DNA from 2 places in the Polaromonas sp. P4_F9 genome. Region 1 is predicted to be linked to the other one. Evidence: predicted binding sites of a transcription regulator. Region 1 holds the regulator's gene; the other holds the start of a gene.
The links. The regulator FNR, encoded in region 1, switches genes on or off when oxygen is low (the NO sensors DNR and NnrR bind a similar motif). The targets are predictions, from matches to a motif close to TTGATNNNNATCAA.
Positions count from the first base shown of each region.

Region 1 (6,751 bases):
TCACCTTTGGCGCCCAGCAGCGTCGACCACAGGTGACCGGTGTCATGGGACAGGATGTCCAGACCCGGATACCGGGTCTGGAGCCAGCCCGACAACAGGTAGAGGGTCAGCGGGAATCCGTACATCTCGACAAACAGGGCCACGATGAAGGCCGAAAATGCCCCAAAGCTTCGCCAGTCACGCGTCGTGGCCGGCTTGAAGAAGCTGAAGGCAAACAGGATGAAGACGGCCGAGTTGAGGATGACCAGCAGCCACAGCCCGTAGGCCGGTTGATCGTGGCTCATGATGGTCCTCGCTGGTCCGGTTGATCCGGCTGGTTTGGTCTTTGTGGCCCGGCTCTGGGCCGGTGATGGCCATGGTGATGACCATGCCCATGGTGCATGAAGAGGTGCATCAGGGGACAGGCCAGCAACAGCAAATACGGCAGCGCGCCGAACACATGGGCACGGTGTTCTCTCAGCAGGAAATACGCGGCGATGGCACCCAGCACGAACAGGCCGAGGGCGTAGCGCGAACGCCAGAAGCCCCTGGGTTCAGCGTCATGCTGGTCGTGGCCCGGGTCGTGGCCAATTTCGTGGTTCATTTCGTGGTTCATTTGCTTCTCCGGAAATGCAAGGCGATCAACGCGTCAGGCGGTTGAGCACCCAGGCGAAGAATGCCCCGGCAAGCAGGGCCACGCGCTGAGCACGAAAAGCACCGCCAGGAACCCGGCCCAGGCGAAGGGCCGCTGTTGCACCAGCGGGCTGAAGTCCATGCCGTGGAACAGGTTGTTCATGAGCCCCAGGAACGGGCCGGGTGCCAGCGCCCAGACCAGTGCGCACAGGGCATAGAACACCCCGACGGTGATGGCCAGCGCAATGCCTGTGCGAAGGGGCGGCAGGGTTGTCGGGTTCATGATGAGGGCGCCTTCATTTGGTAGCCGGTGGGGGCAGTCGATCCATCATCATCTGCATCATGGACTGCATCATGTCCATGCGCTTTTCCATCATCTGCTGGCGCTCGTTCATGGTTCCCGCCATGGGTTTGCCGCCCTGCATGCCGCCCATGGGGCCCATGCCCGGGCCGCCCATCATGTTCATCGTCGCCATGCCCTCCTGCATGGTCTTCATGTGCTCGGCCATCAGCGCGTTGCGCTCTTCCGGCGTCTTGGCGTTGGCCATCTTTTCGCGCATCTCGCGCATGGCTTTCATCTGGCGGTCCATGGCGGCCATGCGATCGGCACTGGCCGGCCCGGGGGCAGGACCTGCCTGCCCGGCCGGAGGCTGGCCGGCCGCGGCAACGTTCGGGTGATGCTGCGCATGTTCTGCAGCGGTCTGCGCCCAAACGCCGACGCCTGCTGAAGCCAGGGTGATACCCAGTACGGTTTGATGAAGGTGTGACATGGTTAACTCCAATCGTGAAAGTCAAGGTGAACAGGCAACCGCCCCGGGGTAGCGACAGGCCGGCAAGCCAGCCCGGCGCCAATTTCATGTGTCTACGCCCTCGCCGGCGTACCGTTCGTGCCCGGGCAACTGGGCCTGCAGCGACCGCACCTGGCGCTCCAGTGCCTCGATGCGATTGAGGTAACCGAAGAGCAGCGCCACGGTGAACAGGTCCAGGTCGAAGTCCATACGCAGCCTGCCGACGCTACGCAGCGGCATGACGTATTCGGCGCTGAAGAGACGCTCCACCCGGTGCTGCTCCAGCGGCCGCAGTGCGCCGTACTCCACCAATTCGTCCAGTTCGGCCGCACTCAGACCGCAGGCCCGGGACAAGTCGGAGATCGTCACGGTTTCGCGGGCGTCCAGCCAGGTGTATTCAAGCGACTGTGTTTTCATGTTGCTTCTCCTTGTCCACGACGTCGTGGGTTGAAGTGCGAGCTACGGGCCAACTCCTGGAACAACTCACGCTCCCGCGCGGTCAGGGTGGCGGGTACGTCAACATGGATGACGGCATACAGGTGGCCGCGCCCGCTGCGGCCGTTGGCCAGGCCCCGCCCGCGCAGGCGCAGCTTGCGCCCCGAGCGCGTGCCCGGAGGCACCGTGAGCATCACCGGCTCGTCCAGCGTGGGCACTTCCACATCGGCGCCCAGCGCCGCCTCCCACGGCGCAAGCGCCAGGTCGAAGTACAAGTCGTGGTGGTCGGCGCGGAACACCGGATGCGGTGCCAGCGTGATGTGCAAATAGATATCGCCGTCGGCGCCACCATGGCTGCCCTTGCCACCCTTGCCGCGCAAGCGCAGCTTCTGGCCTTCACTCACGCCCGGCGGAATGGTGACCTCCAGGGTACGCGAGCCGCCCGCCTCGTGCGCCAGATCCAGGTTGAGCCGGGTGCCCCGGTGCGCCTCTTCCAGGCCAATGCGCACAACCGTCTCGTAGTCGCGCCCATGCAGGGGCACCGGCCCGCGCCGCGAGCCACGGTGCCCGCGGCCCAGCGCAGCCAGCAGGTCGGCCAGGTCGATGTCCTCGAACGACTGTCCGTCCGAGGCGTATTCATGGCTCCATTGCGGCGGCGGCGCGAACTCTTCACCGGCCGGGCGGCGACCGAGCTCGTCGTACGCAGCGCGCTTCTCGGGGTCCTTCAGCGTCGCGTACGCCTCTGCCACCTCCTTGAACCGGGCTTCGGTGCCGGGCGCCTTGGAGACATCCGGGTGGTGCTGGCGCGCCAATTTACGGTAGGCCTTCTTGATCTGTTCGGCATCGGCGTCCCGCGGCACATCCAACGCGGCGTAATAGTCCTTGTATTTCATACCGGTGCCGCCTTCAGTGCACGTGCATCTCGAAGACCCGCGTCAGGCCGACCAGGTTGACGATGCGGATGTGGCGCTTGTCGACTTCAAGCAAACCCTGCTGCTGGAAGGCCGAGAAAGTGCGGCTGACGGTTTCCAGCTTCATGCCCAGGTAGCTGCCGATTTCGGCGCGCGTCATCCGCAGGTGAAATTCGCTGGCCGAGTAGCCGCGGGCCTTCAGGCGCTGCGACAGGTTCAGCAGAAACGCCGCCAGCCGTTCCTCGGCGTTCATGCTGCCCAGCAGCAGCATCAGGCTGTGCTCCCGGATGATCTCGCGGCTCATCAGCCGGCTGACCATGTTCTGCATGCTGGCGTTACCGCTTGCCAGCCGGGTCAGTTGTGCATAGGGAATGACGCAGACCTCGGTATCCTCCAGGGCGACAGCGCTGCTGGCGTGCTTGCCGTAGGCCACGCCGTCCAGGCCAATCAGCTCTCCGGCCATGTGAAAGCCACTGATCTGCTCGCGGCCATCGGCCAGCATCAGGCTGGACTTGAAGGTGCCGCTGCGCACGGCATAAATGAACTGAAAGTGGTCGCCCTCGTCAAAGAGCGTCTGGCCAGCCTTGACCTTGCGACGCCCGAACGTCAGGCTGTCCAGGCACTCCACGCCGCCGTCTGTCATGCCGCAGGGCAGGCACAGATCGCACAGGTGGCAGCTGGAGCAGGGTATCCCCAAAGGCGCGACCTGCGCGTCCCCCATGGCCTGTCGAATCGGAATGACCCGCAGGTCGCTGGCGGGTGCTTCCTGCGTACGCTCCTGTGTGCGCTCCTGGGTGCGTGTGAGTGTGGCGGTTGACATGATTTTCCCCTTGGTGAGACGGTCGTCAATGCGCAGGGTGCTGCGATGCTCCCGCAACAGCCTGGGCAAGTTGATCGGATTCGGTGCTTTTGTCGAGGAAGCGGACAGCACCCTCGCGCAGGTAGCGCTTGCGGTAGGCAGGGCCCGCGTTGTTGCTGAAGACGACGAAAGCGATTTGGGGTGCGGCCTGACGCACGGCGCGCAATACCTGCAGGCCCGAACCACCGTCCAGCTGGGCGTCCAGCACCACCACATCGGGCGCCGTGGCCAGAATGCCGTCGATCGACGCCTGCGGCGTCTCGGCCTCACCAACAATGGTCATGTCGCTGACGCCGAGCATCGTAGCGACACGACCGCGGATCAGGGCCGAATCGTCGGCCAGGAAAACCTTGACGGAGGAGGGGACATCAGCCATTGAGTCAGTGTGCTCGTGCCTGGGCCGATGCACCATCGGTGGTGGCTGAATTCCCCCGTCGGAAAAATCCGGAACGGCGATGTCCACTGCACCGAGGCCGCCTAGGAATTGTCCGAGCGGCAAGCAGGCTTGCCCGGGTCTGGGGGCTGGCAGAGGGTCGGCCCCGGCGCCCTGTGACCCGACGGCGGACCGGGCCGGCGGTCAGTGCGCCATCAGCACCGGCAGGGTCATGGACTGCAAAACTGCCCGCGAGGTGCCTCCCACCAGCCACTCGCGCGCGCGGCTATGGCCGTAGCAGCCCATCACCAGCAGGTCGGCTGTGAGGTCGAAGGCGCATGACAGCAGCAGCTCGCCCAGCCCGTCGGGTTCGTCGCCCTGGCGATGCCAGGTCGCCTCAACGCCATGGCGCTTCAGATAGCCAGCCAGGTCCAGCGCAACGCCACCGACGACGGGCTCGTCAGCCGACCAGCTGACCACATGAACACGCTGCGCACTCTGCAGCAGGGGCATGGCCGCGGTGACAGCATGCGCCGCCTCCCGCGTCGGCTTCCAGGCGATCACCACCGCCTCGCCGACGGTCGGCGGCACCACGGCGTAGGGCAGGATCAGGGCCGGCCTGCCACTGATCGCCATCACGGTTTCCGCGAAATCGGATGGCACGTCCGAGGACTCGATATCCGAAGGGTCGTGCTGGCCCAGTACCAGCAGGTCGGCATAAAACGCCTGCTGCGCGAAGGCACCGGCCACGGGATAGTCGGTCAGCTCGCCCCAAGAGACCGGTACGCCGGTCGAGGCCAGCGCGCGATCGAAGGTGGTGCGCGCCCTGGCCAGCCGCTCGTCGTCAACCTCGCGCAAGCTGACGGCGGTACCGGGGCCGAGCGTGGGCGCAAACGGCGGCATCGCGAAACTCGGTGTGACCGCATAGAGCGCGGCCACCGCGGCACCGTGCCGCCGCGCGAGCTGGCGTGCGAACTCCAGGCGCGGCGCCGCGCGCCGCGAGGCGTCAAAGTGAACCAGCAATTGCATCAGGGAGGATTTCATGGAAGCACTCCATCGAGAAGTTGCGGTCCCCCCACGGTAACGCGCCCCGCACCGGCGCCTGTTAACAATCGTCAATCCCCTTCCCGAAAGTGGGGGCAGCACCCCACAAGGATGAGGGCGCAGCGCCGCAGACCGCCGCGCCCCGGCGTCACGGTATCAGCCCGGTTGCTCCGGGCCGGGCCTGCTTACCTCCCTGCCTGCCGACCTGTAACCAGGCTCACGCCGGCAAAATCCGCTTCACTTTTCATGGCAGCTTCGGCAGGCAGAAAGCGCGCTGGAGAGCATATTTTTCAACAGAGGCTGGATGCGGGAAGCCAGCGCCTCGTCGTAGGCGAAGGGCGGCACTTCTTGCATGTACAGGCTCTGGCACATCTCCAGCTGCACAGCGTGCACATTGCTGGACGGCTGGCCATAGTGGCGCGTGATGTAGCCGCCCTTGAAGCGGCCGTTGACGGCTGTCGTGATGCCGGAAAGCGCAGCGCAGGCCTGCGCGACCGATGCGGTGATGGCTTCATGGGCGCTGGCGCCGTCGGCCGTCCCGATGTTGAGGTCGGGCAACGTGCCATCAAACAGCCAGGGAATCTGCGAACGGATGCTGTGGGCATCCCACAGCAAGGCATAGCCGTGCAGGGCCTTGAGACGCGCCAACTCGGCGGCCAGGGCCGCATGGTAGGGCTGCCAGTAGGCCTCGCGCCGCCTTGCGCGCTCATCGGGAGTGGGCTCGCGACCGGGCTGGTAGAGCGGCGCACCCGAGAAAAACCGGGTGGGGCAGAGTTCGGTATTGGACGCACCGGGGTACATCGGGGCGTCATCCGGTGGGCGGTTGAGGTCAATCACATAGCGTGAATAGTGCGGCGTCAACACACTGGCGCCGATTTCCGGCAGGAAGCTGTAAAGCGTCTGCAGGTGCCAGTCGGTGTCTTCCACTTTCAGCGCCTCGGGCATGTAGGCCGCCTGCAGCTCCGGTGGAATGGCCGTGCCGATATGCGGCATGCTCACCAGCAGGGGAACCGTGCCGTGCCGCAAGGTACAGGCCGGGTTCTGATCCCCCTGCCCCACCTGATTCGCCTCGCTTGCCCCGCTGACTTCATTCATCTGATTCACTCCATTCATCTCACTGACTCCATTGATCATTGATATTGACAAGGTCACTTCCCCGCTCATTTCCCGCTCATTTCACTGCTTCCTCATGCCTGGAACTTTCCGGCAAAGCTGTAGCGCGAACCGGGGTACACCAGCCGTGCCACGCTGGCAATGTGGGCGCCGCTCACGGTGCGGCGCATCATCGCCAGGCAGGCTTCGCCTGGCTTGATGTCGAGGTGCCTGGCCTCCAGTGCTGTCGGCAGGCAGGCTTCAATTGAATAGCTGGCTTCGGTGAGCGGCGCTTCTTCCAGCAGGTGGTAGGTGGGCGTCGTCTGCGTGAAGTCGGTCTTCAGGTAGTTGGGTGCCGCCGCCGGGTTGACATAGCGGTCTTCGTACTGGATGGGCACGCCGTTTTCCAGATGAATCAATATGGTGTGAAACACACGCCCGCCCGTGCGCAGGCCCAGGGTGCGCGCCACGTCGGCGCTGGCTTTTTCGGACTCCGCCCGCAACACCCGCGAGCTATGGGTGTGGCCCCGCTCAATGACTTCCTCATGAATATCACGAATGGTCAGCGTTGAAGAAATGCGGTGCAGCTCGGCCACGAAGGTTCCCGAGCCCTGGATGCGCGTGACCAGGCCCTCGC
Region 1 covers NZ_JBFUJT010000002.1:288,083-294,833, forward strand. The annotation lists gene AC1DUB_RS03440 (methyltransferase family protein) at 1-284, opposite strand, end outside; gene AC1DUB_RS03445 (DUF2933 domain-containing protein) at 281-583, opposite strand; gene AC1DUB_RS03450 (DUF5676 family membrane protein) at 629-895, opposite strand; gene AC1DUB_RS03455 (hypothetical protein) at 909-1,382, opposite strand; gene AC1DUB_RS03460 (chaperone modulator CbpM) at 1,467-1,817, opposite strand; gene AC1DUB_RS03465 (DnaJ C-terminal domain-containing protein) at 1,814-2,728, opposite strand; gene fnr (fumarate/nitrate reduction transcriptional regulator Fnr) at 2,742-3,566, opposite strand; gene AC1DUB_RS03475 (response regulator) at 3,592-3,981, opposite strand; gene AC1DUB_RS03480 (universal stress protein) at 4,183-5,022, opposite strand; gene hutG (N-formylglutamate deformylase) at 5,260-6,117, opposite strand; gene hutC (histidine utilization repressor) at 6,210-6,751, opposite strand, start outside.

Region 2 (6,751 bases), on a different contig from region 1:
GTAGGGTTTGACACCCGTCACCGGCGCGGTGGTGGATGTCTGGAAGAACAGCGGGACGATCTCCACCAGCCCGCCGACGGCGATGACCAGCAGGATCAGGACGATCATCAGGAAATTGTTGGTCTCGACCTTTTCGTGCGAGAAGCCGGCAGAGGCGGAAGCGGAAGAAGAGTGGTTGTCGCTCATGTTGTGGGCTCCATCAGGCGGCTTGAGGCAGGGGGACGGCGGTGCGGTGCGGTCGTCCCTGCGCCACGGTCATCCAGGTATTCCATGCCATCACCAGCATGCCGCCCAGGTAAAGCAGTCCGCCCATGAAGCGGATGACGTAGAAGGGATACGTGGCCTTCACCGACTCGACAAAGGTGTAGGTCAGGCTGCCGTCGGCATTGAGCGCGCGCCACATCAGGCCCTGCATCACGCCGGCGATCCACATGGCGGCGATGTACAGCACGATGCCGATGGTGGAGACCCAGAAATGCACCTCGATCGCCGGGACGGAGTACATCTTCTTCTGGCCGAACAGGCGCGGAATCATGTAGTAGAGCGTGCCCATCGTGATCAGGCCCACCCAGCCCAGCGCGCCGGCATGCACATGGCCCACCGTCCAGTCGGTGTAGTGCGACAGGGCGTTGACGGTCTTGATGGACATCAGCGGCCCCTCGAAAGTGGCCATGCCATAGAACGACAGGGCGACGATCAGGAAACGCAGCACCGGGTCGTCGCGCAGCTTGTGCCATGCGCCGGACAGGGTCATGATGCCGTTGATCATGCCGCCCCAGCTGGGCGCCAGCAGGATCAGCGAGAACACCATGCCGACCGACTGTGTCCAGTCCGGCAACGCCGTGTAGTGCAGATGATGCGGGCCGGCCCACATGTAGGTGAAGATCAGCGCCCAGAAGTGGACGATGGACAGGCGGTAGCTGTACACCGGCCGCTCGGCCTGCTTGGGGATGAAGTAGTACATCATGCCCAGGAAGCCGGCGGTGAGGAAGAAGCCCACCGCGTTGTGGCCATACCACCACTGGATCATGGCGTCCTGCACACCGGCATAGGCCGAGTAGGACTTCATCCAGCCGGCGGGCACGGCGGCGCTGTTGACGAGGTGCAGAACGGCCACCGCCAGGATGAAGGAGCCGTAAAACCAGTTGGCCACATAGATGTGGCGAACCTTGCGCATGCCGATGGTGCCGAAGAAGACGATGGCATAGGACACCCAGACCAGCGTGATCAGGATGTCGATGGGCCATTCCAGCTCGGCGTATTCCTTGCCCGAGGTGTAGCCCAGGGGCAGGCTGATGGCGGCCGCGACGATGACGGCCTGCCAGCCCCAGAAGGTGAACGAGGCCAGCCTGCCCGCGAACAGCGGGACATGGCAGGTGCGCTGCACCACGTAGTAACTGCTGCCGATCAGCGCGCAACCGCCAAAGGCAAAAATCACGGCATTGGTGTGCAGCGGCCTGAGCCGGCCGTAGCTGAGCCATGGAATGTTGAAGTTGAGTTCAGGCCAGGCCAGCTGGGCGGCAATGAACACACCGACCAGCATGCCCACCACACCCCAGACCACAGCCATCAGCGAAAACTGCCGCACGACCGTGTCGTTGTACAGTGCGGCGGGAATTACTTGATCGTTCATGGAGCACCTTTTTCTTGACGCCCAAGTGTCTCCATCAAGGGTGGGGTGCGAGTTGATGAAAATCAATCCGACCGCAGAATGCGCTCGGCCTCCTGGTCGAGCGCCTCGAACTGGCCGCGCCAGACCGCCCAGCCCAGCGCGCCGATGATGAGCAGCGCCAACACGACCGACAGCGGAATCAGCAGAAACAGTATGGCCATTCAAGCGGCCCCGGGAATGCGCGCCAGCCGCGCCGAATTCAGCACCACCAGCAGCGAGCTGGCTGCCATGCCCAGCCCCGCCAGCCAGGGCGGCATGAAGCCGAGGATGGCCAGCGGTACGCAGACGGCGTTGTAGAGTGCCGCCCACAGCAGGTTTTGCCGAACGACGGTCCGCGTGCGGCGCGCCTGCAGCAGCAGCGCAGGCACATCGGCCAGCTGGTTGCCCAGCACCACGAAGTCGGACTTCGCCTGTGCCAGCGGCACGGCGTGCCCCATGGCCACCGACAGGTCGGCGCAGGCCAGCACCGGCCCATCGTTCATGCCGTCGCCCACCATGGCGACGCGCCGGCCGCGCCGCTGCAGGGCGCGCACGTGCGCCAGCTTGTCTTCGGGCGTGCGCTGGCCGCAGGCCTCATCGATGCCGGCGCGGCTGGCCAGCCGCAGGACGGCTCCGGTCTGGTCGCCGGAGAGCAGCTGCACCCGCAAGCCCATCGCCTGCAGCCCGCCGACCGCAGGCCTGGCATCGGGCCGCAGCGCCTCTTCAAATTCAAAGCTGGCCAGCCAGCCCTGCCCATCGGCCAGATGCACCTGCGGGCCACGGGCCGGCGAGTCCTGCGGCGGGGCACCGCAAAATGCGGCCGAACCCAGCCGCATCACGCGCGGATGGCCTCCCATCTCACCACGGCCCACGACCGTCCCCTGCAACCCGTGGCCAGGTATCTCGGTGATCTCCGCGGCGGGCCAGGCCGCGCCCGCAACGGCCTGCACAATCGCGCGCGACACCGGGTGGTGTGAATGCTGCGCCAGCGCCGCCGCGAGCTGGAGTGCCTGCGCAGTGTCGGCGCCCGGGCGGGCCCGACGCATGACCACCGCCATGCGGTCCTCGGTAAGCGTGCCGGTCTTGTCGAACACCACCGTGTCCACCGTGGCGCCGGACTCCAGCGCCTGCAGGCGACGCACCAGCACGCCCCGGCGCGCCAGGGCGCCCGCCGCGGCCAGCGTGGCGGCCGGCGTGGCCAGCGACAAGGCGCAGGGGCAGGTGACGATGAGGACGGCGGCCGCCACGCTGATCGCATGCGCCGGGTCCACCGGCCACCACCACAGCGCCGCCGCGGCGCTGGCCAGCAGCACCCCCAGCAGGAAGGGGCTGGCGATGCGGTCGGCAACCCGGGCCAGCCGCGGCTTCTGGACCGAGGCCTGCTCCATCAGCGCCACGATGCTGGCATACCGGGTCCCGGCACCCACGCGGTCCACCCGCACCAGCAGCAGGCCGGAGAGGTTGTGGCTGCCGGCGATCACCGCGCCGCCGACGCCCCGCTGCAGCGGCGCGGACTCACCGGTCAGCAGGGCTTCATCCACCCGGCTGTCGCCCGCCGTCACGGTGCCATCCGCAGGAATGACCTCGCCCGGCAGCACACGGATCAGGTCGCCCACGATGAGGCGCCGCAGGGCCACGCGCTCGAACTGGCCCTCAGCGCCCTGCCGCTCCACACTGTCGGGCAGCCTGCGAATCAGCGCCTCCAGCGAGCCGGCCGTGCGGTCGCGCAGGCGCTGCTCCAGCAGGCGCCCGGACAGCAGGAAAAACACGAACATGGTCACCGAGTCGTACCAGACCTCGGCACCCCACGGCCCGGCGGTATCGAAGGTGGCGGCCGTGCTGGCACCAAACGTGATGAGGATGCCCAGCGCCACCGGCACGTCCATGCCGATGCGCCGTCTGCCCAGGTCACGCAGCGCGGTGGCAAAGAACGGCCAGCAGGAAAACAGCACGACCGGAAGCGTCAACACCCAGGAGGCCCAGCGCAGCAGCGCCTGCACATCCGGCGTGATCTCGCCGGGGCCGGCGACATAGGCGGGTAGCGCGTACATCATCACCTGCATCATGCAAAAGCCCGCGACCAGCCAGCGCCAGAGCATCAGGCGTTGGGCCTGCAGCCGCGGCGCGGCCAGCAGCATGTCGCCAGCCGGCAGGGCCGTGTAGCCGGCGCGCTGGAGTGCGGCCATCCAGGCCGAGGGGCAGGTTCGCCCGGGCTGCCACACGAGGCGCGCCATCGCGGTCGCGCCATTGACCTGAACGCCCTCCACATCCGGCAACTGGCCCAGCGCCTGCTCCACCGTGAGCGAGCAGGCGGCGCAGTGCATGCCATCGATGGCGAGGTAGGTCTCCCACCAGCCATCGCGCCCGGCCACGGGCCGGCTGAAGCCCTCCCATTCGGCGGGCTCGTCCAGCGCAGCCCAGTCCGCATGGGACGCGGCAACAGGCTCCGCGCCCAGGGCAAGGGTGGCAGTTTGCATGGCGCAAGGTTACCCAGTACACCGACACGCCCGGTTGATCTGGATCAATCCGGTACAGGACGCGCGCGCCTAAGCTGTGGACGTCAATCAAGAAAGGAGAAGAACATGTACCAACGCATTCTTGTTGCTACCGATGGCTCCACCCTCTCGAAAAAGGCCGTTCGCAGCGCGCTCGGGCTGGCAAGCGCACTCGGCGCCGAACTCGTGGCGCTCCATGTGGTTCCACGCTACCCCATGAGCTATTTCGAGGGCAACGTGTCGATCACACTCCAGGAGGTCGGCCGCATCGAAAAACAATGGGCCACCGAGGGCCAGGCCATGGTCGATGCGGTGCAGCAGGCCGCGCAGGCCGAAGGGATCCGGGCCAAGGCCGTGGTCGCGCGCTCCAACCTGGTGGCCGAGGCCATCATGGCCGCAGCCAAAAAACACAAGTGCGACCTGATCGTCATGGCCTCACATGGCCGCAAGGGTCTCAAGCGCGTGCTGCTGGGCAGCGAAACCCAGCATGTGCTGGCGCACAGCAGCACTCCTGTGCTAGTGTTGCGTTGAATTGGTCCACCTGGAGGAGAAAAAATGAAAGTCCTGTTCGCCGCCGATGGCAGCAAGTACACCAAGAAGGCCCTGGCCTTCCTCGTCACCCACGAAAGCCTGACCGGCCCGGAGGACGAGGTGGTCGTGCTCAATGTACAGGCGCCCATGCCCGGGCGCGTCAAGACCATGGTGGGCGCCGCCACGGTCAGTGCCTACCACAAGGACGAAGCCCTGAAGGTGCTCGAGCCGATCGAGCGCTTCCTCAAGCGCCACAAACTGCACTACCGCGTGACCTGGGCCATCGGCTCGCCGGCGGCCGAAGTGGTGCGCGCCGCGCAGCGCGAAAAGGCGCACATGATCGTCATGGGCACCCACGGCCACGGCCTGGTCGGCCGCGCCATCATGGGCAGCGTGGCCCAGCGCGTGGTCACCGAATGCGACGTCCCGGTGCTGCTGGTCAAGTAGGCCCCTCAGCCATTGCCGTGATGCCGGCGGCTTGCCAATTCTTTTGAAGAACTCCTCCCGCGGCGGAATCCACGATTTGGTCATCCCTGACGAGGACAGGGAACCTGCCACCATCGTAGAAAAACGCCCCAGAGCCCGAAAAGGGCGCTGGGGCGCATGAATACTGGTGGCTTTCTACTGATGGCTTTCCCCATCGAAAACCCCCAAAAGTCGCATCAGCTGTTGAGCGCAATTAAAGTCGTAAATGGAGTGCACCCCTGCAGTTGGATCACGGGGATAAAGCAGAACTGATACGCTGATCGGGCCTTCAGCCAGGAGAAGGTCACGTCATCAAAAGGTCCTTACCGACGCCATGCGCCGGAATTCAAGAGTCAACGCCAGTGGACTTGATCAGAGTTTCCTTAGTGCGTATGAGAATGCCATTTGCCGCGGCGAAGGGTCATTTTTTCTCTGCAGCTACGCGTACGCATGCTTCCAGAAATTCGACGAGCAGAGGGCTGGGAATGCTGGACGCCAGCACCGTAGCATAAATTCCCCGATAGGCGGTTCGGCTGCTTATACGGCGGTAAGCCAACCCTGTCATGTTGATGCGTTCCAGCAAAGATTCGGACAAAACGCCTACGCCCAAACCAGCTCCGATAAGTCCCAACATGGTGGCTACTTGAGCAACCTCGTAGGCAGGTGAAAACTGCTCCCCTGATTGAAGGTAATGATCCTCAATGGTCTGTCGCATGTGACTTCTCTTGTTCACCGCAACTTGAGGATGGCGCTGAATATCCGACCAGCGCAGGGATTTCTTGGCGGCCAGCGCATGGCCTTCGGGAAAGATGACGACAAGGTAGTCCCGAAAAAGCTCCTGCGATACAAGGTCTGCACCCTTACTCTCAACCGGCGTGAACGCGATATCGGCCTTCCTCGCACGAACCATCTCCAGGCAGATGTCAGACAGTTCGTCATGAATCCGAATATCAACATCTGGCAGTCGCGGGACAAACTGCTGAATCACTTTCGGAATGAAGCTCGCCGCGACCGATGGCCCCGCGGCAATCGTCAATCGACCTCGTTTCCCGTTTGCGTATTGCTTGATGCGAGTCTGTGCCAACTCGACCTGCTCTGCAATCTGCTCCGCCATGCGATGAAACTCAAGACCCACTTCGGTCAGGCCGACCTGGCGTGTAGTCCGCTCAAAAAGACGCACCCCGAGAGTTTCTTCGAGACGTTTGACGGTCGCACTGAGGGCGGGTTGCGACAAATGACAAATGGATGCTGCCTGGCTGAAGCTAAGCGTTCTCGCGACTACAAGAAAGACCTCAATTTGGCGAAAGTTGATGCTCATTTTCGGGCATTGCCTGGACTTGCGCGTGCGTGAATCGGAGTGCACTTCGCGTCAGAAACGGGGCATCACGCAGGTGCCATGGGAGGTTTTGCACAGCCGACGGATAGGAATTTTTTGAGTCTAGCATCGTTTGTGCGCGATCAGAAGTTGCGGGAGACCGCCACAGACACAACCCCGAGCGCCGAAAGAACACGTGTTCTAGGGCAATGCTGATTAAGGTCCACGGCAATTGAGGGAGAGGCGTTACTTGACGATGAAACAACAAAGCCTGGCGATGGCAGCCGATCAAGG
Region 2 covers NZ_JBFUJT010000017.1:170-6,920, reverse strand. The annotation lists gene ccoO (cytochrome-c oxidase, cbb3-type subunit II) at 1-186, opposite strand, end outside; gene ccoN (cytochrome-c oxidase, cbb3-type subunit I) at 200-1,633, opposite strand; gene ccoS (cbb3-type cytochrome oxidase assembly protein CcoS) at 1,696-1,833, opposite strand; gene AC1DUB_RS15765 (heavy metal translocating P-type ATPase) at 1,834-4,128, opposite strand; gene AC1DUB_RS15760 (universal stress protein) at 4,234-4,677, shown strand; gene AC1DUB_RS15755 (universal stress protein) at 4,702-5,124, shown strand; gene AC1DUB_RS15750 (LysR family transcriptional regulator) at 5,564-6,460, opposite strand; partial or broken gene AC1DUB_RS15745 (transposase) at 6,735-6,751, shown strand, end outside.
Region 2: a site for FNR is predicted at 4,163-4,176, ahead of AC1DUB_RS15760 (universal stress protein). Genes of this name have one in related genera too.